3 regions of the Paenibacillus sp. FSL R5-0623 genome follow, and region 2 is predicted to be linked to each of the others. Evidence: predicted binding sites of a transcription regulator. Region 2 holds the regulator's gene; each other region holds the start of a gene.
The links. Region 2 encodes NrdR, which represses ribonucleotide reductase genes. Its sites were predicted from a motif close to AACACNATATATNGTGTT; they were not measured.
Positions count from the first base shown of each region.

Region 1: a site for NrdR is predicted at 5,698-5,715, ahead of MKY92_RS28280 (anaerobic ribonucleoside triphosphate reductase). Genes of this name have one in related genera too.
Region 3: a site for NrdR is predicted at 8,605-8,622, ahead of MKY92_RS10325 (adenosylcobalamin-dependent ribonucleoside-diphosphate reductase). Genes of this name have one in related genera too.

Region 1 is NZ_CP150233.1:6,461,951-6,472,878, reverse strand. It holds gene MKY92_RS28295 (glycoside hydrolase family 3 C-terminal domain-containing protein) at 1-2,012, shown strand, start outside; gene MKY92_RS28290 (methyl-accepting chemotaxis protein) at 2,129-2,968, opposite strand; gene nrdG (anaerobic ribonucleoside-triphosphate reductase activating protein) at 3,185-3,694, opposite strand; gene MKY92_RS28280 (anaerobic ribonucleoside triphosphate reductase) at 3,691-5,652, opposite strand; gene MKY92_RS28275 (histidine kinase dimerization/phospho-acceptor domain-containing protein) at 6,134-7,771, shown strand; gene MKY92_RS28270 (aldo/keto reductase family protein) at 7,931-8,869, shown strand; gene MKY92_RS28265 (diguanylate cyclase) at 9,011-10,123, opposite strand; gene MKY92_RS28260 (transcriptional repressor) at 10,396-10,791, shown strand; gene MKY92_RS28255 (winged-helix domain-containing protein) at 10,767-10,928, shown strand, end outside.
Region 2 is NZ_CP150233.1:2,064,477-2,075,404, reverse strand. It holds gene MKY92_RS09610 (recombinase family protein) at 1-526, opposite strand, end outside; tRNA gene MKY92_RS09605 (tRNA-Ala) at 646-717, shown strand; gene MKY92_RS09600 (hypothetical protein) at 752-907, opposite strand; gene nrdR (transcriptional regulator NrdR) at 1,312-1,779, opposite strand; gene MKY92_RS09590 (alpha/beta-type small acid-soluble spore protein) at 1,895-2,116, shown strand; gene MKY92_RS09585 (lytic transglycosylase domain-containing protein) at 2,199-2,762, opposite strand; gene coaE (dephospho-CoA kinase) at 2,759-3,355, opposite strand; gene MKY92_RS09575 (MntP/YtaF family protein) at 3,365-4,180, opposite strand; gene mutM (DNA-formamidopyrimidine glycosylase) at 4,281-5,108, opposite strand; gene polA (DNA polymerase I) at 5,227-7,881, opposite strand; gene phoU (phosphate signaling complex protein PhoU) at 8,118-8,777, opposite strand; gene pstB (phosphate ABC transporter ATP-binding protein PstB) at 8,841-9,596, opposite strand; gene MKY92_RS09550 (methyl-accepting chemotaxis protein) at 9,824-10,928, opposite strand, start outside.
Region 3 is NZ_CP150233.1:2,227,895-2,238,822, reverse strand. It holds gene MKY92_RS10350 (sugar ABC transporter permease) at 1-37, opposite strand, end outside; gene MKY92_RS10345 (extracellular solute-binding protein) at 143-1,456, opposite strand; gene MKY92_RS10340 (acyltransferase family protein) at 1,715-3,808, opposite strand; gene MKY92_RS10335 (flavin reductase family protein) at 4,383-4,943, opposite strand; gene catA (type A chloramphenicol O-acetyltransferase) at 5,175-5,822, shown strand; gene MKY92_RS10325 (adenosylcobalamin-dependent ribonucleoside-diphosphate reductase) at 5,905-8,544, opposite strand; gene MKY92_RS10320 (SNF2-related protein) at 8,887-10,650, shown strand; gene MKY92_RS10315 (YqhG family protein) at 10,654-10,928, shown strand, end outside.

The sequences.
Region 1 (10,928 bases), 2.6 Mb from region 2:
GAATTGATAGCATCACCGATGATGCTGAGCTGTCCAAACAGGCACTGCGTGAAGGATTGGAACAAGGTACGCTCACGATGGATGACATCGACAAGGCGTTGTTCAATACATTCCGTGTGCGTTTCCGTCTGGGCGAGTTCGATCCGGAAGAAGGCAACCCGTACGCTGCTATTGGTGAAGAGTCCATGATGACCGAGAAAGCAAAAGAACTGTCGCTCAGAGCCGCAAGAGAACAAGTGGTATTGCTCAAAAACGACAAAGGTACGCTCCCGCTGGACAAAACAAAAGCTGGTAAAGTGGCTGTGATTGGTCAATTGGGCGGAACCGTCTATCGTGACTGGTATGCAGGCACCATGCCGTATAACGTATCCCCACTTGAGGCGATCCGTGGCAAAGTAGGCAGCGACAAAGTGGCGTTCAAGGATGGTAATGATCGTATTACGTTAACTTCCGTAGCCAATGGGAAGAAAATTGGACTGGCAGAAGGTGAAAAATCACCTGTTATTGCTTCGGGAGAAGCGGAAACGTTCATGGTGTCCGACTGGGGCTTCGGAAGTTATACCTTGCAGGCGGAAAGCAACGGCAAATATCTGACCACAGATGAAGAGACCGTAACGGCTTCCGCTGATGAAGTGTACGGCTGGTTTGTGAAGGAAGTATTCCACCTGTTGCCACAACAGGACGGAAGTGTAGGTCTAACCACTTGGAATGGCAAAACGGTGACTGCACCTAATGGTGGAAACGATGCATTTGCAGTGTCCGAAGACCTGAAAACCTTTGGCACCACAGAGACATTCAAGCAGGATATTATTGTGAATGGACTTGAGGAAGCAGTAGAAGCTGCCAAGGCTGCGGAAACGGCAATTGTCTTTGTTGGTAATAATCCGCTTGTAAATGGTAAAGAAGAAATTGATCGTCCAAGTCTGGATCTGGCCGAATCTCAGCAACGTCTGGTTGAGGCGGTCTATGCCGCGAACCCGAATACAGTTGTGGTCATCGTGGGTAGTTATCCATTCACATCGAATTGGGTTCAGGAGAACATCCCGGCAGTATTGTACACTTCACACGCAGGACAGGAGCTGGGTAATGCAGTAGCTGACGTATTGTATGGCGACTATGCGCCAGCAGGCCGTTTGAATATGACATGGGTACAATCGGCAGATCAACTGACCGACATCAAGGATTACGATATCATTCAATCCGGTCGGACATATCAATATTTTGAAGGTAATGTATTATATCCGTTTGGACATGGTCTGACGTATGCAACGTTTAAATACAGCAATTTGGAACTTAGCCCAGCTCAAGTGGGTACAGAGGGCAGCGTTACGGTAACTGTAGATGTAACCAATACCGGTTCAATTGCCAGTGACGAGGTTGTACAGTTGTACGTTCGTGCAGGCAAATCCCGGGTGAAACGTCCACTCAAAACGTTAAAAGGATTCCGTCGTCTTCATATCGAAGCGGGAGCTACAGCAAAAGTCAGCTTCACCTTGCCTGTTCAGGAACTGGCCATCTGGGATGTAACTCGTGATCGGTATGTCGTGGAAAGTGGAACTTACTCTATTATGGTTGCCAAGTCATCCTCTGATGTTCAGCTGGTTGCAGACCTGACGGTAGAAGGAGAGACGATCCCTGCCCGTAATCTGGGTGTGGCTACTCGTGCTGAGAATTATGATGCTTACCTGGGTGTTGATCTGGATGAGAGTAAAGAGGGCGGAAGTGCTGTCCATGTAGTTGGAGAGCAGGGATGGATTGCCTTCAAGGATGCCGATCTGGGTAGTGGGGTAGCAGCAATTGAAGCTCGTGTATCCGCGGAACAAGCAGGCGCTGTGTTGGAAGTGCGATTCGGCTCTCCGGAGGGTACGCTCGCAGGACGTGTGGAACTGGCACAGGGCGAAGCCCAACAGTGGTCTACCGTGAAGGCGGAACTCACAGGTGCAGCAGGTACGCAGGATGTATACATTGTGCTGTCAGCAGGTGTACGCATCAGTCACTTCGAGATTCGTTAAGTCAAATAGCTCATGAAAAGCCTCCGAATATATTCGGAGGCTTTTGTTTGTTGTTTACTATTAGACGTATCTTTATTTGCTATCAAACGCATTTTTGTTTTCTGTTAAACGTATTTTTATTTTCCGTCAAACGTAATCATTTTTTGGACAAATTGCTTCAATTGTTTGTTGGTTTCATTCAGTTGCTCAATTGTGTTCATAAAATTATTTACGAGTTCAGCCTGCTCCTGGGAGCTCGCCGTGATCTCACCAAGTTCATTCTCCATGCCTTGAATGGATTGCCGAACCGAGAGAAGAGAATCTTCAATACGTGCCGTCGCTTCTTTGGTATCCACAGACAGTTTGCGAATTTCTTTGGCAACAACGCCAAAACCTGCACCTGCTTCACCTACACGAGCAGCTTCAATAGCTGCATTCAAGCCGAGCAGATTGGTTTGCTCGGAGATTTCACGAATGAAGCTGGCGACTTGAGTGACATTGCCTGATTTCTGTACGGCTTGTTTGGAATTATTCCGGATCTCTTCGGTTGTGGCACTGAGTTCCTCGGAATGTGCAGCTACATGCTGAACACTGTCAATTAACTGGTTGGTCAGATTTTCGGTAGCATCCATGAGTTGTTGCAGCTGGTCCTGGTCATCCATACTGTAGAGCAGATTAAACAGGGCGATGATTTCACCTTGTTCGTTTTTAATGGGAATAAAAGCCACGTCAAAAGGAACACCGAACAAATCTTTAGGGTAGTGATCGAATCGTTTGACTGTACCGCCGTTGAGATCAGCAAAATTTCGATTTCCATCCAATAGAGGGTCGCCGGGTTGATAATTCAGTTGCTTTAACGATTCCCCTGCTGAGAAATATAGGAATTTTTCATGATCAATCACGGAGAGGGTTACATCCTGACGAATCGTATCTCGAAAGAAAGGCATACATGTAATTAATGCTTGAACAATATCCATATAAAAGATGATTCCTCCCTGGTTACCTTATGTAAACGGTTAAATTTTAAATGCTAACTTAATAACTACCTATATAATATATCGTCATGCAATAGAGAAGGAAATAGAGAGAATGGATAATACCTATTTCTTAAAGCAGACTGTTATACGCCAACAAGACACGAGTCCCCTGGGGACCCGTGCCTTGTTAGTTGTTGAGGGGAATAAAACCAATGTTTACCGCATACTGAGCTGCATTGTAACGATGGTTCGATTGGCTAGTGTTGCACGGACATCAATCAAACGCTGATTCCGGCTGCCGCGGAAGGGAAGGGAGACATCACGCTCCGCTTCAACATATCGACCGTCAATAATCACGTCGCATAACCGGGCAAGCTCCGCTCTCACAGGGTCGGTGACCAGCTCTTCATATTCGAATCCCGTGTAAGCCCACACCGTCAGATCAGGACGTGCAGCGCGAAGCTGCTGAACCCAGGACGTACATTCTGCTGCCGAGAAAAAGGGATCACCACCACACAACGTAACGCCATCCAGCAGGGGATGGGTCGTTACTTCATGCAGAATCTGCTGCTGCCGCTCCTCTGTAAAGGGCTCACCTGCTCGAAAGCTCCATGAATCCGGACTGAAGCAGCCTGGACAGGCGTGACGGCATCCGCTGATGAATAACACGGCGCGCAGGCCTGTGCCTTCATTCACCGATTCCGGGATGTAACCATACAGATTCACCGGTGCTTCACCCGATCCCGCACTTCGGCCTGCTTCGCAGCATTGAAGCGTACTTTGTAATCTCCAGTCAGATAACCCGTTACGCGGCGTAAACGCTGGAAGTGTACATGGTTCTCGTGGGCTTCACAGCTTGGGCATACATCTCCAATGACGCCTTCATAACCACATGCAGGGCAGCGATCAATCGGGTGATTAATGGAGAAATATCCGATATCCTGTGCCAGTGCATATTGCACGATCCGCAGGAAAGCTGCGGTGTTGGCCCGAACGTTCCCGTCAAGCTCCACATAGGAGATTGCACCCGCGTTACATAACGTATGGAACGGGGCCTCCAGTTCAATCTTCCGATAAGCTGGAAGAGTGTGGTATACCGGGATATGGAATGAGTTCGTATAATACTCACGATCATTAACTTCAGGAATGAGGCCATAACGCTCTCTGTCGATCTTCGTGAATTTGCCAGACAACCCTTCAGCAGGTGTGGCAAACAGAGTGATGTTCAGGTTATGCTGCTCGCTCATCCGATCACAGAATTCTCGCATGGTCCGAATAATGTTCAGTGCTTCACGATGTACATGAGTGTCCTGCCCATGATGACGCCCATAGAGAGCTGTCATACATTCAGCGAGACCGATAAAACCAAGGGATAACGTACCATGTTTCAGCAGATCCGCAACGGGTTCATTGGGAGCGAGCTGCTCTCCACCTTCCCATACACCCTCCCGCATCATGAAATCGGATGCCTTGGCAGGTTGCGCGGTCTGGATTCGGTAGCGATGTAACAGACCGTTAGCAGCATTATGCATCACGGATTCCAGTGCGGTGTAGAATCCTGCCCGATCGGCAACGGCTCTGCTGCCTTGGCAGATACCAAACCGGATGCCGAGCTTAACCAGGTTAATGGTGTTGAAGGACAGGTTACCCTTGCCACTCTGACGATTGCGGCCAAACCGGTCAGCCAGTGTACGTGTACGGCATCCCATGGTGGCGATGATCGTATCCGGATCTTCCGGATGATAGAAGGGCAGATTGAAGGAGGCATCCACATTGACAAAGTTGGGATACATCCGCCGGGATGAACAGGTGACTGCGAGACGGAACAAGTCATAGTTCGGCTCGCCTTCAGCCTGATTGATCCCCTGTTTACACTGGAAAATATGTTGAGGGAACACGGGAGTCTCCCCGTTACCCAGACCTCGGATCGTTGCTTCCAGCAACGAGCGTGATACCAACCGACCTTCCGCTGATGTACATAATCCATAGTTCAGTGAAGTGAACGGGATCTGACCACCTGCACGACTGCTCATCGTATTCAGGTTATGAATCAGCGATTCAGCAGCTTGTCCTGTCTCCAGTTCAGTCTCTTCATAGGCGAAGGCATACGCTTGCGGGCACTGATTCTTCGCTTCGATGCTATCCAGATGAAGCTGTTCATCCCCGATCAGGACATTTTCACCGAAGAGCCGTTGCCCTTTGCGGTAATGTTTGCGGAACGATCGCTGTACATAGGGAGCCAGATCCCAGTCGATTTTATTGGCTGACACACCACCGTATTGACTGTTCTGCTGGGACTGGAAGATGATCGCAACCAAGGCCATGGCAGACATGATGGTCTGAGGTGTGCGAACCGATCCGTTGCCTGTATTGAAACCCGCAGCAAGAAGACGGTCAAACGGGATAAAAATGCAGTTGGTCGTTCCAAGTGCATACTGGTCCAGATCGTGTACATACAGATCCCCATTCTCCACAGCTTGGGCAAGCTCTTCCGGCAACACATGACGCAGAGCATGCCACTTGGCTGTCTCCGAACCGAGCCTGCTCATCTTGCCGCTGAAGGAGTCTCCGTTCAGATTGGCATTTTCCCTCAGCGTATCGGCGTCTTCTGCGCCAATAATTCGTCTTCCCAGGTCGGATAATAGATCGGATGCCGGTGGAGTGGCATACTCAAGCATGTTCATGTAAGGTTCCTCCTAAAATGATTGAATATCATTCAATTTCCGTATAACACTATATGTAGATTCGTCTTATCCATTTATAAACTATATGTGGTTTTTTGGGTATGATAATGGTCACATAGTTCACAGGACAAAGTGGACTTTCCTTTAATTGCTGTGGATAAAGGTTCCCAAAGTTTGAGTAGAAGCGTATAATTTCTAGTTATCCTGCAAGGATAATATCCGAAGTTGGACAAGATGGACTTTAATCAATCTGAAAAGGCGTTTTGCCATAATTTTTCGTTTGTTAATCCATCCGTTTAAGAACTGTTTTGACCGCAAATAGGCAATAAACAGGAAGTATGATTCTCTTATACAGCTACGGTGTTAATCATATAAGTATAGATTGTGACAGCTATTCGGATTTTTTGATGAACCCTTGTACGTGATTACACAATTATGATCTACAGATTGGATAGTGCAGCTAAGATAAAAGGGGTGGATCATGGGGACGGCAGAAGGCATTACGAGAGGCTTCTATGAAGATATAAAGGAAGCTGCGGCCCATATTGTAGACGTACTAAGTGGTATATTGAAGGTTAATACCATCTTTGTTGCTACGAATGACGGTTTGACGAATGTCATTCTGGAGGCGTTCAATCGCAAGGAAGAATTGATTGTAAAAGGTAGCGAACTTCCATTTGAAGATTCTTACTGCAGCTTGGTATTAAAAGATAAACATGAGAACCTTACAATCCAGAATACATGTGAACATCCGATAACAAGATTCATGGATGTCACGAGTGGGCTCGGCAATCGTTTCTTCGTGGGCGTGCCCATCATGCGAAGATCTGGCAAAACATTCGGGACCATCTGTCTGATGGATAATCCTGATTATGTAATCAGTGAAACCGACATGAAGACGCTGAAGGCGATGGCCGTATTCCTTGGCTATGTTGTGGATCTGGAGAGCACATTGCATCTTCAGGAGCGTAAATTGAGTGATTCGGAACAAATGCAACAGCAGCTCCAGGCAGAGAAAGAACGAGCTGAATCGGAGGCCATGACCAAATCACAGATGCTCAAGCTGATGAGTCATGAGATTCGCAATCCGTTGAACGGCATTCTGGGACTGACTGATCTGATACGTACACCGGATATGCCTGAGGAGCAGTCAGAATATGTGAATATGATTGAGACGAGCGGCAATATTCTGCTTACTTTGTTGAACAATATGATGAATTTCAACATCAATGAGGCAGGTAAAACGGTTATACATGATGATCCTTTCGATCTGGTAGGTACAATCGAGAATACGGTCTATCTTTATGCGGGAATTGCGGCTGACAAGAACATTGAGCTGGGATTGAATCTGGAGCTGAATGTGTCGCAAGTATTCGTTGGTGATGAGATCAAGATCGGACAGCTGCTTGCACATGTCATTCAATACGCTCTCGATTCAACGCGTGAGGGCTCCGTCCTGATCACGGCAGTGGTGAACGGAGAAGACACCGAAGAGATGGGTACACTTCTGCTCAAGGTGAATTACACAGGTCAGACGTTATCGGATAAGAAGATGCAAACCTTCAACAGCCAAGAAGAGAAGTTGAATATCCAAAAACTGATTGGAAGTAATCTGGGTCTGGCTGTAAGCCAGAATCTTGCCATTCTCATGCATGGCCGTATTCAGGTGAGCAGTGTGAAGGAAAATGAGACAGAATTCAACATATCCCTTCCGTTACGTAGATACTGGGAGTTACCTCAACTCGCAAGTGTTCAGCAACGGTTAAAGGGGAAAAAGGTGTTACTTGCCAAGGACCCTGACATTTTGCAAGGCGTCTCTTCCCTGATGCGTAGGTGGGAGATGGATGTACACATGACCTCGAATCTGACATTAGCGCATGATTGGATCAACGAAGGATTCATGCCTGATGTAGCCGTTGTGGATATGGGGTTACTGGAAGGCGGCGCGGTCGATTTTGTACAAGAACTGAAACAGCGACTGGAGGATCTGCCCGTCATTGTTCTTGTTCCCTATGGTATACACATTGAATTGCATGAAGCAGAAGCCTTTGATGCTGTCCTGACGAAGCCAGTCAGACAGGCTGATCTGTTGAATGCATTGAGCATTACTTTGCCTTAAATCATAATCATAGACAAATCTTTATTCGGCGCACCTGTTATGGGTGCGTTTCTTTTCATTTTCCATTTTCTGAGGCAAGGCCCTTTTATTCCGAGCTGGTTACGTTACAATAGAAAGTGAACTTCATCTTTATAACCAACAGAGGAGGATATGCAATCAATGGATTATCGCAGATTAGGTGGAAGCGGACTGAAAGTAAGCGAGATCAGCCTGGGAAGCTGGCTGACGTACGGAGGGTATGTGGAACGTGAGAATGCGGTGAAATCAATTGAAACTGCATTTGATGAAGGCATTAACTTTTTTGATACTGCCAATGTATACGAACGGGGTGCAGCAGAAGAACTGCTGGGGCAGACGCTCAAAGCGTACTCCCGTGACTCTTATGTACTTGCAACCAAAGTATTTGGCAAAATGGGTGATGGTCCGAATGACCAGGGGTTGTCTCGCAAACATATCAAGGAGCAATGTGAAGCCAGCTTGAAGCGCCTGGGCGTTGAATATGTGGATATCTATTACTGCCATCGTTATCATACTGAAACACCAATCGAAGAAACACTGCGCGCGCTTGATGACCTGGTACGTCAAGGCAAAGTGTTATATGTAGGCGTCAGCCAGTGGACAGCGGCTCAGATGGAAGATGCGCTAGGTACAGCAGATCGTCTGCTTCTGGATCGTATCGTGGTCAATCAGCCGGTGTACAACATGTTTGACCGTTATATCGAAAATGAGATTATCCCGCTCGGCGAGCGTAAAGGCATTGGACAAGTTGTATACTCCCCGCTTGCTCAAGGTCTATTGACCGGGAAATATACGTCCGTTTCCGATATCCCAGAGAATAGCCGTGCTGCCAAGCTAGGATGGGACGAAGGAAAGATCAATGCGGATCGCATCGGGAAAGTTCGTCAACTGATTGAAGTGGCGGACAAGCTGGATCTGAAGGTTGGCCAACTGGCCCTTGCCTGGATTCTGCGCCAGAACAATGTATCCAGTGCACTTGTAGGGGCGAGTCGACCCGAGCAGGTAAAAGAGAACGCGGCTGCCTCTGGCGTGAAGCTGGATGCTGCCATTATCGAGGAGATTGAGAGCATCCTTGCTTGATCTCCTGTCAGCACACAAGCTGAGATGATATATAATAATCCATAAAGCAAGGGATGTCCTGTGCGCCTGAATAGGCGAACGAGACATCCCTTTTTTGGAGAACGTTGAAAGGTTAGATTCATTGAAAGGTTGGATCTTGCTTTAAAGCGTAAGAGGCAGAGAGCGAAAAGTTAAGGCACACACACGGTTACGGCCTGTATTCTTGGCTTCATATAAAGCACGATCGGCCTGTTCGAAGAAGTCGTCATCGTCATGATCATCACAATGATCCGGATAGACGGCTACACCAATGGAGATGGTTAGACGTGTCGTGTGCCCGTCGGGCAGAGCAAAATGGTATTTCTCTACAGCCTGCCGTATGGATTCGGCGGTAGCTACGGCCTGACGGTGTCCACAGTCGAGCAAGAGAATGGCGAATTCTTCCCCACCGTTTCGTGACACGATATCAGCAGAACGTGCATGCTCAACAAGCAGTTGTCCAAGTTGCTTCAGGACCGCATCGCCAGCGGAATGACCATAGGTGTCGTTTACCTTTTTGAATCGGTCAATATCAATGGCAAGCAAGGAAAGCTTCTGTTGATAATCCCGCGCACGCTGGAGTTCCAGTTGAAGTGATTTTTCGAACTGTCGTCGATTGCTCAGGTTGGTAAGATGATCGGTAGAAGCTCTTTTTTCCAATAGAAATAACATTTCATTGGATTTATTAATGAATTCTGCAATGAAATAGATAAATAATCCACCGGCAAAGGAAATGGTCATTTGTAACGGATATATCTTCATTAATGAATTCATGCTGTCTGTATTCAACATAAGGATGATAAAGATTAATGTCATGCCAAGCAGATTCATTGTAATTATTTTGGTCAGTCTGGACCAGGGAGCATAGGCGAAGTATACACCGGACAGTCCGATCAGAGTCATGACAAAACCTGCATCTATGGCAGAGGATGATAAGCCGAACATCAGAATACGAATGACCGAGATCATGAGTCCCGTAACGACCGAAGCCAATCCTCCCATATATACCGCTGCGGTAACGATGGCCAGATGCCGTAGATCTACAATCGTAGTTTCGTTCAGAGGGAATGAATAGTTCATGAGTACTGTGCCATATATACCGAATAATAAGCCGCCGATCAACTGAACACGTAACGAGGGAAAAGGCAATCGGATACTATAGAACTTTGCGATGATCCCGGACACATACATAAACGTAATCATGACACAGATATTAATGAAAAAAGTGCTAAACAACCGACATTCCCCCTTTTTACGCACATCCCTATATTTTATCTGAAAATTGGTGCTGTAGCGAACCATATTATCCCAAATTTATGAGGGGATTGCTGGTAAAGGTGGTTTATTTGCATATACAGGATGTTAGAGTGATATTGACTTCAATATACAATGAGATTTATACTTAATCTAAATCAAAATGTATTCCTTCTTTTTGGGAAGACCATCATTAGTAGAAGATCAGTGTCTGATTTCATATAAAATGGATCAATAATAAAGGAGAAATGGTTGTGAGAACTTTAAATCTGACGATACAACGGCAAGCGGTATATGATGTGGTGCGCCATTCAGAGGATCACCCGACAGCTGCTGATGTCATGAATCGACTCGTGGAACAAGGATATAATCTGGCCTATGGTACGGTATATAATTCTCTTCGTTATCTGACGGACAAAGAATTGATACGGGAACTTAAACTCGGAGAGACAGCAAGCCGGTACGATGCCCGTATGGATGATCATCAGCACATTATGTGTGAAGTGTGCGGTAAAGTGGACGAGGTGATGACAGAGGTTCCTCCACAATGGATGAAACAGGTAGCTGAAGAAACCGGATATGCAATCGATCATGCTCATGTGGTCTTTGGAGGTGTCTGCGGGGAATGCAGAAACAAACGGATCAAGTAAAAATAAAACTGCCTGGCCGCCGGTTACCCCTTAGGGTTAAACCAGCCTTGTCCGATGCAGCACCGCTTGTGGACAATTGTCCTGTTACACGGCGTGTTATTCTGATCAGCCCGATGCCGGGGCAGGTTCATGAACTG
Region 2 (10,928 bases):
TGATAGATCCAGATTTAACTAATTTGTAGCCAAAAGGAGCCGTACCCCCTCTAAATACGCCGTCCTCTGCCATTTGCACATGTTTTTCATCAACACGAATTGATGTTTTTCGAGATTCATTATTAGATTGCCAGAATCTAAGGAAATTTGTTATATCATGGCTCTCATCTTTAAATTCTTGTTGACCCTCTTTAACTGACCATACTTCTACACCTTGAGTAGTGAACCATTTGATAAGCATAGGAGTTTCATACGTTCTTCTTCCGAGCCGATCAAACATAAAACACAGCAAGATGTCGTAGTTGCCATTTTCGGCATCATATTTAGCTCTCTGTATTTCATCGCGGTTATCATTAGAAGTCTTATAGCCTGATACACCCTTTTCTACGTATTCTTTTACCAATGTCCAACCTTTGTTGTCAATGAAGTCTGTACATGATCTTCTCTGCATTGGAATATCGTTACCGTCTAGTTGCCCCTTGGTTGAAACTCGATAAAATGTAGCCACACGTAGTTTCCCTGCCATATATTTATCCCTCCGATCGCTCTTATATACTACCATAACTATATATTATTATTGACCTTGAGTAAACAATTATTGACTGTCCCTAATTTAGATGATATATTATTTCTTGTGCCCAACATGGGGCGTTAGTTCAGTGGGAGAACGCTTCGCTGGCAGCGAAGAGGTCAGGGGTTCGACCCCCCTACGCTCCATAAAATAAAGACCCTCTACTTAGGGTCTTTTTGTTTACTTAAATATGTAATGATTCCTATTTCCAAATATAATTGCCACTCTCTTATCTACCTCATCAATATCTACGTTATATTCCTTCTTCGTTTCTCTAATTCGTGTAGCCAAATCTTTCAATCCTTTTCCTACTTCTTCTGGTGTACTTGTTTTCATTTTTAAATTCTCCTCTTTGTTGAACATTACAATACATGTAATAAATTGGAGTTATGTAACCTTCGATTAAACAAGGGAGACGAAATTTCGTCCTCCAAGATGAGTCAAATATGACGCTCCTTTAACTTCTTCCCTCTCTTCAATCTTCGCAATTCCGTCAGCTCTTTCTTAATTTGGATTACACGTTCAAGAGATGTGGTTCGATCAACGGATTCGGCAATCAATTTATTGCATCTGATATCCAGCTCATTCAGAGGTTTACTTATTTTTCTTGGCTTTATCTTAGGTTGAGTTGGACTCTTCTTGGATCTACATTGCACCAAAGTGCTTGGAGAAGAACAACCGATTTCTCTGGTACACACGGACTGGAACTCCAGACTGCTCTTCTCCCTTTTCCCACTTCACTAATCCTCCAGATCGTCTTTGGACAACAGGGATTTCAGTTCTTTCATGAACATATTGATATCTTTGAACTGGCGATATACCGAGGCAAAGCGTACATAAGCCACTTCATCGACTGGAAACAGCTGCTCCATTAACAGCTCACCAATCTGGCGACTCTCCACTTCAGCATCAGCTGTATTACGCAGCGATTTCTCCACTTCAGATACCATCATCTCCAGCGTCTCAACGGAGACTGGACGTTTCTCACAGGCACGAATAAGCCCGCGGAGAATTTTGTCCCGGCTAAACTCTTCCCGGCTGCCATCTTTCTTAATGACAATCAGTGGAGTCTCTTCAATCATCTCAAACGTTGTGAATCTTCGGGCACACTGCTCACACTCCCGCCGACGGCGAATGGATTTCGCTTCGTTGGCCGGACGCGAATCAAGCACTTTGGTACCCATATAACCGCAATAAGGACACTTCAAATCAGATCACTTCCCACGTTTTACTTTTACCACATATTCCCTGTCTTGATTTTGTAATGAAAAATGCATTGCCGAGACATAATACTTTTACCAACTCACGAGGAGGTGAACAGCAATGGCACAAAGCAACGGTAACTCCAACAACCTGGTGGTAACTAAAGCTTCCGCAGCACTCGAGCAAATGAAATATGAAGTTGCTCAAGAACTCGGAATCAGCATCCCACAAGACGGATACCAAGGTAACATGACTTCTTACGAGAACGGTTCGATCGGTGGATACATCACGAAGCGTCTGGTAACAATTGCAGAACAGCAATTGGCAGGTCAATACCAATAATATCTGCATCGTAATACGCTACACAGAGGAGCATGGAGCGGCCGGTGAACAACCGGCCTGCTCTGTGCTTCTACTTATATACTTAGAACGTATTATAGATCTTTACATACTGATTATAATAGTAAATGACTCTTTGTACATAGTGACGCGTCTCACCAAACGGAATATCTTTCACCGTTTCGAACGAGCCATCCCATACACCATCTCTAAGCCAACTGTTCACTTTGCCTGGACCCGCATTATAGGCAGCGATCATGACCGCTTCATTGCCATCGAATTGATCGGACAGATTCCGCAGATACCATGTACCTAACTGAATATTTCGTTCAGGCTCGTGCTTTAATTCCTCCAGCGAAGTGTCGGGAATTTTGGCTTGTTCCAGTATCCAGTTGGCCGTATCCGGCATCAGTTGCATGAGCCCGATAGCTCCTCGTTTGGATTCCTTGCTTGTCTTGAAATTGGTCTCCACCTTAATAATGGAAGCAATTAGAAACGGATCAACCTCATAGCTCTGAGATTGGGCACGGATCTCTTCCTTATAATGTATGGGATAGAACCATGCCATCCAGTTCGTATTCAGAAATAACACCAGTACAAAGGACACAAACATCAACAGCAGTACACGTTTCTTACGCAATATTTTCATAACAAACCCTTACGCTGTAGATATGAGTCAATTTGCTGCTCCGTCGCAGGCCATAAACCACTGTTATCGATGACAATGTCTGCCAGCTGTTTTTTGCGCTCAATATCCATCTGTACATCCATTCGAGCCTCGGCCTGTGCTGCAGTCATTCCATCCCGACTCATCAAGCGATCTCGTTGCACCGCTCTCGGGACATAGACAACCATGACTTCCTCGAAACCATCTTCAAGACCCGATTCGTACAACAAAGGAATATCAGACACCACAAGTTTATCCGGATATTGCAATTCGTATGCAGCAGCCCGTTCGCGCATCTCTCTTCGGATTGCCGGATGTGTGATAGCCTCCAGTGCCTTTCGTTCCTCGGGTTGTTCAAAAACAATACTTCCAAGCTTTTTCCGATCCAGTGTTCCATCTTCGTTCAGTATGGCTTGTCCAAACCGCTTAACAGCGGCGGCCAACACGGGATGCCCGGGCATCATAACTTCCCGGGCAATAACGTCTGCATCGATGAGCAACGCTCCCTTACTGGCGAGATAGGCGGAAACACTGCTTTTGCCTGTCGCGATCCCGCCGGTTAAGCCTATATTCATCGTTTCACCTCATAACAACTTCATTATTCCCATAATCATTAACAATAGCGCTGGCAATACAGACAGTCTTCGCATCCAGCGCAGAGCTGAGAATCGTAGGCCAACCTTCATGCCGAGTGACAGAAACGCCCCACTAAACAGTGCAATAATGAGTGCTGTCCATAGTGTAGGGAATCCCAGAAGTGCCGCTCCCAAACCTGCTCCAAACGCATCCAGAGACAGGGCAATACCAAGCCACATCGCTTCTTGGGCAGATATACTCCCCGAGTTATCCATATCCGCCTTGGAGGGACTGCGAAGAATCTGAATGACAACGCCCAGCTTGCGCAGCTCCAGTGTAAATACCATTCGTTCCAGTGATCCATTTGAAGCCGACTGCTCCAGATCCAGTGCGAGCACCTGATTTCTGCCCTTTGAATCCGACAGTCTCTCTTGTGTTTCTCCCACTCCAGTTACCTTTGCTTCTGTTCCCTCACCCATTCCAGTGTCTGTTTCCAGCTGTTCTTTGCCTTGCTTTCGAATTAGTTGCAACAGTGACCATGCACCAATACCTATCAATATAACGGCTCCCACGATCGAAGCGATATCCGGTGACACCACATGGGACAACAACACACCTACTTGCATCGACAAGGCAATAACCAATCCTGAACAGATCGAAATAACAGCGATAGATAACAGGGGAATCTTAGTCCTCCGTAACCCATATGTAATCCCGACTCCAAAACCATCTAAACTAAGCGCCAAAGCAAGCGCCAGCAATGAAACAAAATGATGCAGCACCCCGGACTCCTCCTCTGTGCGGTACTCGTGCCAACTGAAGATGCCAGTATGGGTATACGCCCGCTTATTTCTGCCATATCAGTATATGGAGGGAGGAATCCAAGGGTGCTATGATTTCATCATTTCGTTCATTCAGTTCATGTTACAACAGCTGACAGTTTGGACAAAAATGCGTGCCACGGCCACCAACCACCGTTTTTTCAATTAACGTACCACAAGTTGTACAAGGTTCTGATTTGCGTCCATAGATTTTCAGTTGATGCTGGAACATCCCCATCTCACCCTGTCCATTCACATAGGACTTGATGGAAGATCCACCTGCATTCACTGCATCTTGCAACGTAGCCACAATCGCTTCATGGAGCACCGTTAACTGAGCTTCGGTCAGTGTCTTAGCGATGGTCTCGGGATGGATACCTGCGCGAAATAGAGCCTCGTCCACATAAATATTCCCGATACCAACCACATATGCCTGATTTAAAAGTACAGCCTTGATTTTGGTTGTGCGCTTGCCAACCGCCTCGCGGAATGCAGTTACCGTAAAGGCTGGATCAAGCGGCTCCAGTCCCAGCTTCAGCAAAGGTTTGGACACCAGTTCTTCACCTGCATTAAACAGATGCATCGTACCGAACTGACGCACATCCTTATAACGCAATTCCGTACCATCATTAAAATGGAAGATCACATGTGTATGTTTCTCCACATCTTCATGCTGCTCGTACACACCGTACCTTCCTTCCATCCGCAGATGGGAGACAAGCACCAGCCCGTCCAGCAAAATACGCAAAAACTTGCCTCGGCGCTCCACCCCAATGACGGTATGTCCCGCGAGTTCCATTGCAAATGCATCTATGTCGTCCGGCCGCTGAATAATCCGCGGCAAGCTAACGGTAACATGATCAATCGTTTTGCCCACAATAAGTTGATTCAATGTTCTTCTGACTGTTTCAACTTCCGGTAATTCCGGCATGATGTTCTCACCTCCCCTATATTATAACGGAAGATGGCGTTCAGCGGGACCCTTTTCTTATATCTCGGACATGGAAGGGCCTATTGTAAAATACCGGAAAAACCGCGTAGCGCTTGAATTATTTCGCTTCGTACCAGTTATCACCAAAGCTGACTTCAGCTTTCAGCGGAACCGACAGTTCCAATGCTTTTTCCATAACTGAAGGCACTAACTCTTTCATCAGTTCCAATTCATCCGCAGGCACTTCAAATACAAGTTCATCGTGCACCTGAAGCAACATACGGCTCTTCAGCTTGCGTTCCCGCAGCGCTTCATCCATCTGTACCATGGCCAGCTTGATGATATCTGCCGCTGTTCCCTGAATCGGTGTATTCATCGCCGTACGCTCTGCGAAGGAACGCAGATTGAAGTTACTGGCATTAATCTCTGGCAGGTAGCGACGACGTTCCAACAGCGTTTTGACGTAACCATCCTGGCGAGCTTCCTTCACAATGTCATCCATATATCGACGCACACCCTGGAAGACTTCAAAATACTGATCAATAAACTGTGCGGCCTCTTTACGTGTAATATGCAGGTTCTGTGATAAGCCATAATCACTTATGCCATACACGATACCAAAGTTAACTGCCTTGGCGGAACGACGCATATCCCCATCCACATCCTCAGGCTTCACGCCGAATACATCCGAAGCGGTCTTTGTATGAATATCCATATCATTGACAAATGCTTCCTTCAAGCGCTCATCGTCCGAAATGTGTGCCAGTACACGCAGTTCAATCTGGGAATAGTCTGCCGCCAAAATGGACCATCCGGGTTCGGAAGGAACAAATACCTTCCGGATTTTGCGACCTTCTTCCATCCGAATCGGAATGTTCTGCAAGTTCGGGAATTGACTGCTAAGTCGTCCGGTAGCGGCGATGGTCTGACGATAATACGTATGCACCTTGCCATCCCGATTGGATATCTCTTTGAGTAACCCTTCCACATAAGTGGATTGCAGCTTGGCAAGCTGACGATATTGCAGAATATGCTTGACCACATCATTATAAGGAGCCAATTTCTCCAATACTTCCGCATCTGTAGAGTAGCCCGTTTTTGTTTTCTTCACCACGGGCAAGCCCAATCTATCAAATAAAATCTCACCCAGTTGCTTCGGTGAATTCAGATTAAATTCCGTTCCTGACAGCTTGTAGATCTCAGCCATCAACCTGCTGATCTGTTCTTCAAACTCACTGCCCAAAGCCTGTAGATCGGCTGTATTGGCCTTGATGCCCTGTTTCTCCATGTCCGCCAATATGCGTGACAACGGCATCTCCAGTTCATGGAACAGCGAATTCATCTCATCCGTGTCCAACACCTGCTCCTGAAGTGGAATAATGGCTGCTACTGCAGCAGCTTTGCGACACAGGAAATCACCCAAGACTTCCACTTCCGGCACCTTGTACTTGGCCCCTTTGCCCATAACCGTGTCATCCTCCACAAGCGACGGCAGACCATACTTGGTCGTGAGCCCACTAATCGTCTGGTTGGATTCTGTTGGATCAAGCAAATACGCCGCCAGTTGTACATCAAATGACGCACCAGCGAATTCTATCCCATGCGCATGCAGGGCCAGGTCTACACGATGAAGATCATAACCGCGCTTTGGCTGGTCTGAATTACCAAGCCATGCCCGCACTGGAGCCGCTGCCTCGGAATGAAGCAATTCGGGAGATATGAACGTATATGTTCCAGCGGAACCTAGAGCTAGTCCAATCAATTTCGCTTGGTGCGGGTTATCCCCATGTGTCTCCACGTGGAGGACATCAATGGAATCGAGGGAACTGAACAGCTCACTGATGTTCTCCTCTGTTGCAATGGAGGATTCAACTTCGGCAGCAGGAACCGCTTCCTGTTCAGAACCAATACTGCCACTGAACGACAGGCGTTCAAGCAGAGATTTGAATTCCAGCTTAGCTAGTGCAGGGCCAGCATGTTCTTCTTTTAATCCAGCGAATTGCATATCCTCCCACGTCTGCTCCAGCGGAACTTCCCGGTGAATCGTCGCCAGTTGTTTGCTCATCCAGGCATCTTCGGCGTGTGCCTCAATCTTCTCTTTCATCTTGCCCTTCAGTTCACCTGTACCGTTCAGCACATCTTCTACCGATCCGAACTGGTGCAGCAGTTTCAACGCTGTCTTCTCTCCAACCCCGGGAATACCCGGAATATTATCGGACGCATCGCCCATCAGACCCTTGAGATCAATGATTTGCAGCGGCGTCAGACCATAACGCTCCTTAATCTGAGCAGGATCGTACAGCTCAATATCGGTTACCCCTTTACGCGTCAGCCCGATATGTACATGTTCGGAAGCAAGCTGCAGCATATCTTTGTCACCCGATACAACAAGCACCTGTCTGCCCGCTTCATCTGCGCGTTTGGTTAACGTTCCGATGATGTCATCCGCTTCGAATCCAGCGAGCTCAAACTGAGCAATGCCAAGCCCTTTCAGCAGTTCTTTGAGCAAAGGGAATTGCTCTGACAACTCTGGTGGTGTTTTCTCCCGTCCACCCTTGTATTCCTGGTACCCTTCGTGGCGGAACGTGATTTTGCCTGCATCAAATGCAACCATGACATGTGTAGGTTTATGTTCTTCAAGCAGTCTCAGCAGCATCGTGGTGAAGCCATATACCGCATTGGTATGCAGACCTTTCGAGTTGGTCAGAGGCGGCATTGCAAAAAACGCCCTGTAAATAATGCTATTTCCATCTATGAGAATAAACTTGTCCATTCCAGCACCTCGCGTATTATATGGTCAACCTCTTCAAATTACATCTACTCTCATGATACCATACCCACCTGTCACATCAAAAAGAATAGCCTCTTTTCACTTCATTTTTAATTGCAAAAAAAAGAACCTTCTCCGCAGACAGCTGTACGCAGCCTATCTGAGAGAAAGTCCTTTTCCATTCATATGATTGCATTACTTAATCAGTACTGATTCCCCAATTCCAAAGCAATGCTCTTCTATTGATTCAGATCCGGACGTTTACCTGTCACCAGGTACACCGTGCTCTCACCAATGTTGGTTGCATGGTCGCCAATACGTTCAATGTAACGTCCAACCATCATCAGCAGCATAGCCTGTGAAGCCTGATTAGGATGGTCTGTCATTAACGTGTAGAGGTCACTGATCATGTGGCTGTACAGTTGATCGACCTGATCGTCTGTCTGAGCCATTTTATAGGCCAGGTCTGTGTTTTCTTTCAGGAAAGATTCGATGGATTCATCAATCATGGATTTCACGATTTCTGCCATTTGCGGGATATCCACCAGCGGTTTAATCAATTTCTGTCCATCCATCCGGAGAGTCACCTTCGCCACGTCGAGCGCAAGATCTCCCATACGCTCCAGATCACTGGAAATTTTGAATGCCACGATAATACGTCTGAGATCCTTCGCCACCGGCTGTTGTGTGATGATCAGTTTGGAGCCAAGTTCCATAATTTTGTCTTCAAGGGCATTCAGATTCGCGTCATTCTTGATGATGACCTGAGCTTTCTCCGCGTTCATCGTTTGTAAACTCTCAATAGCACCATCCAATGCTTCTCCTACATGTTCACCCATTTGTTTGAGCAAGGTACGTAGCTCTTCAAGCTCCTGATCAAATTCTTTTCTGCGAATCATAGATTTCATGTCCTCCTTATCCATCATCTCCGGGTATGCCGGGATCATTCCAATTCAGCTCGCTTAACCGAACCTTCCAGATATATAATCCTCGGTCCGGGAATCTTGCGGTGTGGAGAATAACGTCTCCGTATCAGCTGCCTCCACCACTTCACCATTCAAGAAAAATACCGTGCGTCCAGATACCCGTGCCGCCTGGTGCATATTGTGGGTAACCATAACGATCGTGTACTTGTGATGCAATTCCTTCACCAGTTCTTCAATCTTCAATGTGGAGATCGGGTCGAGTGCAGACGTTGCTTCATCCATCAGCAGAACGTCAGGCTGTACAGCCAGCGCCCGTGCAATACAGAGACGCTGTTGTTGTCCGCCGGACAAACTAAGTGCCGACTTTTTCAATACATCCTTCACTTCATCCCATAGGGCAGCATGGACAAGACTTTGTTCCACCAACTGATCCAGTTCAGCCTTTTGGGTTACCCCGTGCAAGCGCGGTCCATAAGCCACGTTATCGTATATGGATTTTGGAAAAGGGTTCGGTTGTTGGAACACCATGCCAACTCGTTTGCGCAGTGTCTCCACTTCAATCTCATTACTGTAAATGTCAGAGCCATTCAGCATAACCTGTCCTTCCACACGAACACCCGGAATCATGTCATTCATCCGGTTTAACGTGCGAAGCAATGTCGATTTACCACAACCTGACGGCCCGATGAACGCAGTAACGGTTTTTTCCGGCAGATCCATCGATATATTTTTAAGCGCGTGATGCGTATCATAATATAAATTAAGATTTTCAATGTGAATGAGGTCCTTCATGGATGTTCACTTCTCCTTCGCTGCAGGGACACGGAAACTCCCTTTACGTTGAGACCGATACTGATAATCGTTCATCGCTTCTCGGCCATCTTTAATATCCTACCCTTTCATTGTAAAAACAGTATCACTTTCATGTTAACGGAATGTAAAAAAGACATCCTTAACCTTCATGATCTGCTTAATGGATCAATCTGATTCCTGATGCCTGCCTTATTGACTACCTTTTCTTACTCACCATTCACAACCATCTCATCCAGCTTCGTACGAATGTGCTCTGCGACTTCTCCAGCTTTCCCGCCTTCCATGGCGATCTCCTCTGCTATACGAGACAGATCTCTCACTGCACTGTTCAGTTGTCGGAACGTTGCTCCCCCTGCGGTGACATGCGCAGAACTGTCGTCAATCTCCGCTCCGCTTGCCTTAACCAGTTCAACAGTCTGAAGGGTCAATCCACCAATATTCTCTAGCAATGAAGACATGTTCCCCGCAACCTCACGGGTTTGTTTCGCGAGCGCTCGAATCTCGCCTGCAACAATCTGAAAACCTCGTCCATATTCACCGGCATGAGCTGCTTCGATGGAAGCATTCAGGGCGAGGAGACCACTTTGATCTGCCAGGGAGCGAATGGATTGTGCCATTCCTGAGCCTGTTTTGATCGAATTCAGCATGTGATCCGCATGTTGTCCTTGACTCTCCATATGCTGATGTACCCGGTTATAGGAAGCGTCAACGTGCTTCAAACTCTCTTCGCCCTGCTTGGACAATGCCATGATCTCACGGGCCTCATGAACAGTCTGATTAGCAGCATGCACCAGCTTGGTGACCCCATCGTTGATTCTGGATATCTCCTGCCTGCTCTCGGAAACCGTACGTACCCGTTCTGCCGAAGAAGCTTGTTGCAGTCTGCGGGAGAGGGACATCACATCACGTATCGTCAGCACACCGAGCAGTCGATCTTGTTCCGTTACGAGCAGACAATCATAGAAATGCTGTTCATCCCGTCCAAGTGCGATATCAATAATTGTGGTGGCTTCCATATGAACATCTGCTATAACCGGAGATGTATTCACTACTTGTATGACCGGCTTACGGTAGAACAGATCTGCGGCAAAACGGCCATTTAACATCCGATATAACGTCTCTCGCATTAACAATCCAGTAGGTTTCATCTGCTCATCACACAGTACAATACATGGGTGCTCCTGATCTTGATTCATCATCGTCGCAGCTTCTCCACAGGTGGTATGGACCCCCGCGACAGGTACCTGACGATAATAGTCATGCAAATGGATTACAGGTTCTTCAGCAACAACCGGTTCTTCACTCTGCTTC
Region 3 (10,928 bases), 160 kb from region 2:
CCAGCATAATAAAACGCCGACTTCGCAGTGCGTTCATCTGTTCACTTCCCCTCCTTGAATGAATGCCTTTCTCAACTTGCAACTGACTATCTCGTCCAGACTCAAAACCCCTCCCCTGCCGGGAAGGGGTTCTAACGAATGATTACTGACTAACTGCATTGGCTTGAGCCGCCTGAATTTTGGCTGCGATGTCTTCGGCCTTGCCGCCCATTAGTAGCTCTTGCAATGCATTATTAATAACCTCAACCGTCGCCGATCCCAACTTGGAATCGTATACTGGCGTGATTTTCACTTCCTGCATCAGATCATATAATTCAACGAACAATGGATGCGCCTTGGTTTTGTCCAGATCAATCTTGTAACTCACCAATGTGCTGCTATCCAATGTGGCCTTCTGACCATCAGGTCCTGCCAGTGCGTAGAACAGCTCCATCGCTGCCTCTTTTTGTGCGCCGCTCAGCTTTTTACTTACACCCAACCCGGTTCCTACAACACCGGATGTTGTTCTCGGTTCACCCTGACCTCCGTCCACTGGAGGAAGAATCGTAATATGTGTGTTGTTCAATACCTCTTCAGGTGCATTGTTCACCAGATTAGCCAAGGCCCATCCGCCGTTCATGACCATCGCTGCCTTACCTTGGAAATAAAGCTGCATCATCTGTGTCTCATCGATACTGTTGAATCCATCCTGGAATGCCTTGGTGTTGCCAAGCTCTTGCATCTTGTTCAAGGCTTCAATAAATTGCGGATCGGTAAAACTTGCACCATCTTGTGCTGCCGCTTTCAGGAACCAGTCCGTACCGGTAATCCGATCAGCCAGTGTACTGAATATCGTTGATTGAGCTACCCAGTTGGCCTTGTTGCCAAGTGCCATGGGAATGACTTTATTTTGATTAAAAGTAGCAATCGCTTGTTCCAGTTCCGCCCACGTCTCAGGCACTTTCACATTGTACTGTTTGAAAAGAGCTTCATTGTAATAAATGAAGGAACTTGGCGCCAGATTCATGGGCACGGAGTAGATATTCCCGTCTACGGTGTATCCGTCCAGTGCATTCGGGATAAAGTTGTCTTTCCACTCCGGCTTTGCATCCAGCTCTGCATTAATGGGCTGTAACAGATCCCCTTTGACAAATTCCTTAGTCATGGCATCCGGCCACATCACGAACAGATCTGGCATCTCATTGGCAGCTGCCACCGTGCGAAGTCGGGTTTTGAGACCATCTGTTGGCAAGCCTTCATCCACAACTTCAATATCTGGATGCGCCGCGCGAAAATCTTCAATTATTTTGCGCATCGCAACCGCCTTTGCGTCCTGTCCGGTCCAGTTGTGCCAGAGTGTGACGGTTACTTTGTCGTTGCCGCTGCCTCCTTCTGAAGTGTCCCCGCCAGCACAGCCAGCCAGAATAATGGAGAACAATGTTATTGCCAGGAAACCCGAAAGCCATTTTTTCAACATCTCTATAATCCCCCTCGGCGATTTGAATACACTTATTGTAAATGGTAACGCTATCATACCGTAAGGTGACGATCCACGGATGCAGGGGTGAAAAATATCGGTTCCCCTATTTGGAACTTACTTTGCTGACTTATTTGTTCACAACATATAAAAAGAGCCCTCATAATGAGAGCTCTTTCTTGTTGCAGCCGTCGGCAGCTTCACCCCAGGCTATATATAATGAATAAGTGCTAAATCGTATTAAATATGGATTGCGTATTATTGGATACTGTTCTTCACCAGTTCTGCAAAAGCTTCGGACCCTTGCGTAGTGAGATGTACGCCATCTTTTTCAAAATATTCGTCATGTCCCTCACTTGCACTGTTCCAGTCAATCAACGAGACATTGCTGTACTTGGATGCAGCCTCATTCAAAGCCCTGTTCACCGTTCGTTCCCACGGACGAGGTACGCGCACGGTAACCAGATATACCCGATCCTCATCCTTCAGATAATCAAGCACAGCATTCAAGTTTTTGGAGTTAAAGGAACCATTCGTCCCGAGCTCCAGCACCACTTTGCTGCCCATTTGGTTGTTTTGCTTCAGACCTTCCAATACATCACCTGCCTGCCACATCTGACGACCGACATGTCCGTCCACATACACTCCCGATATACTTTGCTCCAGATACGGTTTTGCATCCAAAATCACCGAATCTCCAATGACGGTATAATGAACCTTGCCATCCTGGGCAGGAGGAGCCGTTTCTTCATTGTCCTGAGATGAATCAGGTGTGTCTTCCGTATGATCCGTGTCATCGGATTGATTCGCCCCGGCGTCATCCGGTGTATCATTCTCGTTCGTCACGGATTCATCAGCCGGCTTATCTTCAGACTGACCGTCTTTGCCAGGATTCACTGAATTGTCTTGTTCGTCAGGTTTTGAATCTGGTGCAGGCTCTCCTGTTGGCTTCTCATTTTTCCCCGGATCATCTTTCGTTCCTGCTTCCGGTTTATGGGTATGAGCATCGTTCTTTTGGCCAGAGCCTGACGTTGCTGTAATAGCTGGCAACACATCCTGTCCCTGTTCCTCCGCTACGGAATTCTCTCCATTCAATGTGTTGGACATCGATACCGAATGGGAGTCGGAGTTCGCTGCATGTGAGACCATCATCTGAGATACCGTATAGGACAACAGCAGAATCGTCATCAACAGACCTGCACGCTTCCACCATACATTACGTATACCGATCGATGACCGTCCTCTTCCCCATAATCGGGACCAAGAATCACGGAATCCGTTGTACCGAATCGGATTTTCGATATATTTAAGAGACAATGAGGCCAGTACAACCGTTGCAGCAACCTGTAAAATGATTCGTACAGGATGTGCTCCTCCCGTATCCACCGCGGGATTGGTTAGCATAATAACAGGATAATGCCACAGATATAATCCGTAGGATCGCTCTCCGATCCAGCGTAATGGCTTCGCGCCAATGATACGTGCCAGGAAAGACGATGGGTGAGCCAACACCGCTACCAGCAACGTTGTTGCAACAGCCTGAAGCACCATGCCCCCTTGATACAGAAACGGATCATATTCACTGCTGTTCAGCATCATGTAGATTAACATAGCAAGCGCAGCAAGTCCCGACACATCGAGCACAAGCCGGTTCAAGCCAGACAGAGAGCTCGACAACTTGCGACTAGGCCACACCACGGCAAGAGCAGCACCAGCAAGCAGTGCAAATGCCCGCGTGTCTGTTCCATAATATACACGGCTCGGGTCCAAATCCGGATTATACATGATGGCCATTGCGCCAGCAGATAATTCAGCTGCGACGACAATGAAAACGACCAGCCATCCCTTTCTTTTGAACACTACGATTGCTGCGATCAGTAGAAGAGGCCATATAAGATAAAATTGCTCTTCCACAGCCAGCGACCAGAAATGTCCAAACGGTGATGGAGGGCCAAAACTTTCGAAATAGGAAACGTTGTGAAAGATATACCACCAATTGCTTATGTATAATACACCCGAAACGATATCACCACGAAGCGCAGCAAGCCGGGATGGGTCTGTACACGCTAACCAGATCATCACCACAGCTGTCATGGTCAGCATGCCTGGAAGCAAACGCCTTACCCGTCTTACCCAGAAATCACCGAGTGAAATGCGTCCATGTTCCTGCCACTGTGACACGAGAATATCTGTAATTAAATATCCCGAGAGAACAAAGAATATACCTACACCGAGCAGTCCACCCGGAATAAAATCCAAATTCAGATGATACGCGATTACCGCAAGTACAGCGAGGGCTCGCAAGCCGTCAAGTCCATTCATATGTCTCTTACGATTTAACGATTGTGACATGCATGCCCCTCCTTGTTACTGTGAGTCAACAACATCGGTGTTGGGGGCATAAAGGAACTCCTGATCGTTCTGGTTGTCATTAACATACGTATTGCACCTTCCATCTTTCATTTACAACATAAGAAAAGCCTCTGTTTGAAGCACGATCTGATGATGCTACATTCTGTGTGAATTCTATAATCTTAAAGAAGACGATTTGCCTGTCCATTAAGTTTAATTATTAAAATATTCTTTATATTCATTCGTGAGTTCACGTTTAGCATTATACGCCCGAAATAAGCCTCATACTTTACAGGAATATTTACAAACGATTAAACCGATGTAACCTTTCCTGCCAGCTCATATAGCTGTAAAATCATACTCTAATTTTGTCGTTAAATATAGTACTTTTCATCGAGTGGCTAAAATTACCTGTCCCGCTTGCGCAAACCAGCATACCCACGCACACATCGATTGAAACAATTGAATTCATAACAAAAGGCTGCCGACTTGCTCAGCAGCCAATATCCATTATAAACCTATGTCAGACCGGATTGAAAGTTTTGCTTATAATTGCTTCTTCTTGCCTAGGACCCTAGAGGTGGAACGGGTGAATCTTTTCTTCTGTCCTCGCATCCATGATCCGGTATGCTGAACGCCCTGTGTACATTGGGATTTGTAACTTCTCCAGATCAACCATTCCATTCTCCAGAAAGTACTTCTGATCCTGATATCGCTGCAACACTTCGCCTGCAATCCATTCATGGTCACCATATGTCGTAATCTCCATAACCTTGCATTCATAGGCAAAATAAGCGTCTGTCAAAATGGGTACACTCACTTTGATTCCTTCCTCATATGGAATGCCGAATCTTGTGAATTTATCCGTATCTCTTCCACTGAACGTTCCTGCAGCTTGAATCCACTCCGATCGATGACCTGGCAGGAAATGAACACCGAATACGCCACTCTTCTCGATGAGTTCATAGGAGTATGTTTCCTTACGAAGGGAGATGCCGTATACACCTGGTAATGATCCGATGTATGTATGCCATCCGGACGCCATCACATTCTGAACTCCCTCATGACGTGAAGTCACTACCGCTACCATTCCAGGATAAGAATAAAATATAGGTTCTTCTATCGGCTGACGCATCTAATCCCCTCTCTTCTTCGTTATAAAGACAATTTTAATTATAAAGTAAAGAAGCAGGTTGAAAAAGCGTTTTGCAGAGGATTTCGCTATAAGCGACACATTCAGTATCATGTTATACTGAGATGGTCAATTTCTAAAAATACGATACTGGGAATGTGATAGGATATGGTCAAATCAGTCAAATATACCTCCTAAATAAAGACATTATTCAAATTTAGGAGGTTATAACTTATGTTTAATTCAATCGTGTTAGATCAGTGGGATCGAAAGCCATACTTTGACCACTACTTGAATCAGGTCAGATGTACCTACAGCATAACTGCTAATCTGGATATCACGCTATTGATCACCGAACTCAAGTTTAAAGGATTGAAGTTCTATCCGGCTCTTATTCATATGATCTCTACAGTCGTCAATGCACATAGGGAGTTTCGAACCTGTTTTGATGCCGAGGGGAGATTGGGCTACTGGGACGAAATGTCTCCGAGTTATACGATTTTTCATGAGGACGACAAAAGTTTCTCAACGATCTGGACAGCATTCCATGAAGATTTTGAGACGTTCCACAATCGTTATCTGGAAGATATGAACAATTACAAAGATTACAAACAATTTGTTGCCAAACCTGATGAACCACCAAATACTTTTCCCGTTTCCAGTATTCCCTGGGTGAACTTTACGGGATTTAATCTGAATATTTACAATGAGGGAACCTACTTGTTGCCTATATTCACGATGGGAAAATATGTTCAACAAAACGATAAAGTTTATCTTCCCTTATCCATTCAGTTACATCACGCCGTGTGCGACGGCTACCATGCTGGCGTTTTATTTAATGAATTGCAATCACTTGCAGATCGATGCCAGGATTGGTGTTAATTAGCTAAATGACAAAAAGGCATTCCTGACTTCGTAATGGAGTCAGGAATGCCTTTTCTTTTTTACTTTTTCCAAATGCTATTTAATTGCACTTACTGTACCCACAGTTGCTGCATGTTTTGCATCCTTCCACATTCATCAGGGATGCCGAGCCGCATGAAGGGCATAAATCTCTCGATTCGATAAAGGTTTTCTGATCCTCCACTTTGGGATACGTGCTCTCCACTTGGTTCTGTTCTTGTACTGCTCCAATTTCGTTCTCCAGAGCACTGCTCTGTACATGACTTTCCAATGCTTTGGCGACTGCATCAGCAATCGATTCAACCCTGTTGGCTCCGAAGCCAATCGCTCCCGAACCACCGATTCCCTTGAGATGTTTGATCAACAGTTCAACCTTGTGCCCATGATCTCCGTATCGAAGGAACAGAGAGCATACTCGACCGAGTGCCTCAGCCATGGCAAACACGTCCGATCCCGCTTTGCCCACGTTCAGGAAGATCTCACCCGGGGTTCCCTCCAGATCATTGATCGTAATGTAAGCCATACCGAATGGCGTATTGATTTTGTATGTCGCACCGCGCAGTACTTGAGGACGGCTTCTATATTGTTTATCCAGCACTGTAGAAGAGGAAGGGGGTTGATCGGAAGAATGCGTGCTAACACCAACCTGGCTATTGAAATTCCCATCACTTGCCTGCACTTCAACATTATTCGGGTTTTCTATTGCAGATACGACTGTCTTCTCTTCAGCTTCAGCCGTGTTCTGATCTTTAGCCTGGGTCGCTTCCTTCTTCGACGTGGACAGCACCTGCACATCCCTGCTACCGTCGCGGTATATCGTTACTCCCTTGCAGCCAAGGTCGAAGGCCAGTTCGTACAGCTCAGCCGTATCCTCCACTGTAAAATCAGCCGGACAGTTGGCGGTCTTCGAGATCGAACTATCCACCCATTGCTGAATGGCAGCCTGCACCCGTATGTGATTCTCAGCCGACAGATCCATTGCCGTCACATAATAATCTGGTAAAGCTTCACCCGGATGTTCATCCAGCCAGTCTTGTGCAATCGGTACGAACTGTTCATCATAACCTAGACGGCTTTGACGGAAATACTTGAAGGCGAAGTACGGCTCAATACCTGTTGATGTTCCAACCATTGTACCTGTACTTCCCGTTGGCGCTTGTGTGATCAGTGTGACATTTCGAATGCCCTGTTTACGAATGGCCTCTCCCACTTCAGGGTACGTCGCAACCATGTTTTTCATGAATCCACTCTGTAAGTACGGTTCAGCTTCGAAAGCTGGGAAAGCCCCCTTCTCTGCTGCAATCTCTGCCGATGCCAGATAGGCCTCCTTCGCCATGAATCCATACAGTTTATCCAGAAATGCAAGAGATTCAGGACTGCCGTATCGAATACGCAGCTTAATCATCAGCTCTGCCAGTCCCATCGTGCCAAGCCCAACCCGGCGTTCACGCTGCTGATTCAGTCTATTTTCCTCAAAATGATATGGTGTTGCATCGATGACATTGTCCAAAAATCTAGCCGAGATGCGAGTGGTTTCCGCCAGTTCATCCCATGCCACATCATGATTTGTTTCATCGTAGAATTTGGACAGATTGATCGCAGACAGATTACATACACCCCAGCCAGGCAGGCCTTGTTCCCCGCACGGATTAGTACAGATGATCGGATTGAAGTACCAGCTGTTGGACATCTGGTTATAGTACTCCATGAATACCACACCAGGCTCTGCCGACTTCCATGCTGATTCAATAATGGTATGCCAGATTTCGCGAGCCTTCAGTGTACGATAGTGTACCACCGAATGACCTGCGGCTTTCCATTGCTGCATATCCCCGTTCCACTCGGTATCATAGTCTGGATCGTTTGTATCGGGGAAAACCAAGTCCCAATCACTGTCCTGCTTGACAGCCTCCATAAATGCGTTGCTCACACATACAGACAGATTGGCATTGGTCACCTGCCCCATCGTTTGTTTCACGGTAATAAAATCAAGCACATCCGGATGCCAGTCATTCATCATGAGCATGAGCGCACCCCGGCGGCTTCCGCCCTGTTCAATCAGTCCAGTCGTATAACTGAACAATCCGCCCCACGATACGGAACCGCTGGATGATCCGTTGACACCTTTCACCACCGCTCGGCGAGGACGCAAAGAGGACAGATTAATACCCACGCCTCCCCCTCGTGCCATAATCTCCGTCATCTCGGTCAAGGTTCTCATGATGCCACCCCGACTGTCTTGTGGAGACGGAATGACATAACAATTGAAAAGTGTCAACTCATCGCTTGCCCCCGCGCCCGCAGCAATGCGGCCTCCGGGTACTAACTTCCAATCTTCCAACACGGAGCGGAACTTGGACTCCCACGTTGCCCGCTGATCCGCTGTGGATTCGACAGAAGCCATCGCTTTGGCAAGACGGTCCCACATCTCTTCCGGTGTTTTTTCTATGTTGAGTGTCAATTTCTCCACGTTTGTCTCGATCATCTCTCCGCTTCGAGTTCTTACCTGTACAAGCTGACCCTTACGTTCTATGATTTCGCCCACTTCCTTGGTTGGGAACTTCGGATCATCCTTCGTTAATACCAATACCACATCTCCGACCTTGGCATGATTCGAATCAGCGTCCTTCCAGGCGTATCGGTCCAGAAATATTTTTTCGCTGAGTCCTTCTAATGGGTACGATCGTTGGTTCGATTTCATCGCTACGTTCAACCTCCCGAAATAAATCTCCATTTTCACTATAAGAGTAAATTATGATAAAACACCACATATAGTGATATAAAACCAGTATATTACACCATATATTGATTTTCCATAAGACTTTTATCACAGTCCATCTTCATAGACCCCCTGGGTTTTCCCCTTTGGAGAAGGGAATCAAAAAAATCTGGGGATAACAGCGATTGGAAGGTTGTTCTGTCATCGGAGTGACAAGTGTAAATATTCCTTATTTGAACCCACATAGTTATGAACTGACTCTCATTCGTCCATACTATTACCTACGAATAAAACGTCATCACGTATGGCAGGGGAGGAAACACCATGAACCGGAAAAACCCGCACCACACGAATCAACCTGTAGCCGAACTGCCCGTTCCGTTAGAATTTGATCGGAGCTGGATCAGTCAGTTGGAATCACGACTGGATAAAGGAGGTCCTTGGGGGGATTATCGACTCTTTCAACTGGGCATTCAAGCCGAAGAAACCAATCTGATTCCCAATTTTGACGAGATCCAGTGTTTGAAGCATCTACAAGGCCTTACTCCACTTCCTCACCAGATGGACACTGCACGCAGAGTATTATTTGAAATGTCAGGCCGGGCCATTCTCGCCGATGAGGTGGGTCTTGGCAAAACCATTGAAGCCGGTCTCATTCTGAAAGAATATATGGTTCGAGGTCTCGTATCCAAGGTACTCATTCTCGTGCCAGCGTCTCTTGTGCTGCAATGGGTACGGGAGTTGAATTCGAAATTTGGCATCCCTGCTATTGCCCAGAAAAAGGCCTATTCCTGGCAGAATGAAGTGGTTGTTGCTTCCATGGATACAGCCAAACGGGACCCGCACAAAGATATGCTGCTGAATACCGATTACGACATGATTATTATTGACGAGGCTCATAAGCTCAAAAACAAGAAAACAACCAACTATCAATTCATGCTGAAATTGCGCAAAAAGTATTGTCTGCTGCTCACAGCTACACCTGTGCAGAACGATATGAGTGAATTGTTCAATCTGATCAACCTGTTGAAGCCCGGTCAACTGGGTCGTCAGGGTGACTTTGCGGCCAACTTTGTTGTAGACAAACGGGTTCCGAAAAATCAGGAACAGCTTAAGAACGAGTTATCCAAAGTCATGATTCGTAACCGCCGCGGCGAAGGCCCCGTCCAATTTACCAAACGGAACGTCTCCAACGTGAATCTGCAATTATCGCCCGAAGAACAAGCACTTTATGATGGTGTGACTTCCTTTGTCAAAGACCAGTACCAGGAAGCTGGCGGCAATCTGAGCAGCATGCTCTCCCTTGTTACATTGCAGCGTGAGGTGTGCAGCAGTCGGGATGCTGTATTCGTGACGCTGGTTAATCTGTCGAAGAAACTTCCGCTGGACTCTCCCCTTCGGGACAAGATTTGGGAACTCGTTGCCCATATTAAAGCGATCAAGGAAAATACCAAAGCCGAGAAAACAATGGAACTGATTCGGAACATGAATGAAAAAGTAATTATCTTCACCGAATACCGGGCCACGCAGGAGTATCTGCTAAACTATTTCCGCAACAACGGGCTTACGGCTGTACCTTATCGGGGTGGCATGAATCGTGGCAAAAAAGACTGGATGATGGATCTCTTCCGCGGGCGTGTGCAGGCCATGATTGCAACCGAAGCAGGTGGTGAAGGCATCAATTTGCAATTTTGCCATCATATGATCAACTTTGATCTGCCTTGGAACCCTATGCGGGTAGAGCAGCGGATCGGCCGGGTACACCGGCTTGGGCAGCAAAATGACGTGAACATCTTCAATTTATCTACGACTGGAACCATTGAGGAACATATTCTGAGTCTGCTGCATGAGAAGATCAATATGTTTGAAATGGTGATCGGCGGGCTGGATGTCATTCTCGAACGGCTGGAGAAGAAGGAGTCTATTGAGAAAAGTTTGTACAAAATCATATTGGAATCACAAACTGATGAAGATATTCGCAGTAAAATGGACTCACTTGGACAATCGCTGAACTCCATTCAACGTGAGGTTGCCGATGAAGGCCCTGCCGTATCCGGGTTGTTAGATCTTCGCAAAGGAGGAAGCTAACTCATGACCATGTCTCCCCATGAAGTGCAGGCATATGTTCTCACCTATCTGGAAGCACTCGATTGTCAGATCATGGAACGTTCCCCTGCCCATGTTACAGTCAAACTCTCGCCTGAGGCGGACAAAGCGTTGACCAATCGTCCCTATTATTGGGGATTCGTGGAACGAACCGGAGCACCCGCTGAGACGATGTCCTTTACATTTATATTTGATCCTGACAGGTATCAGCAGGCCATTGAAGCAGCAGAAGCCAAAGCTGCGCAAGCATCACCTCCTGT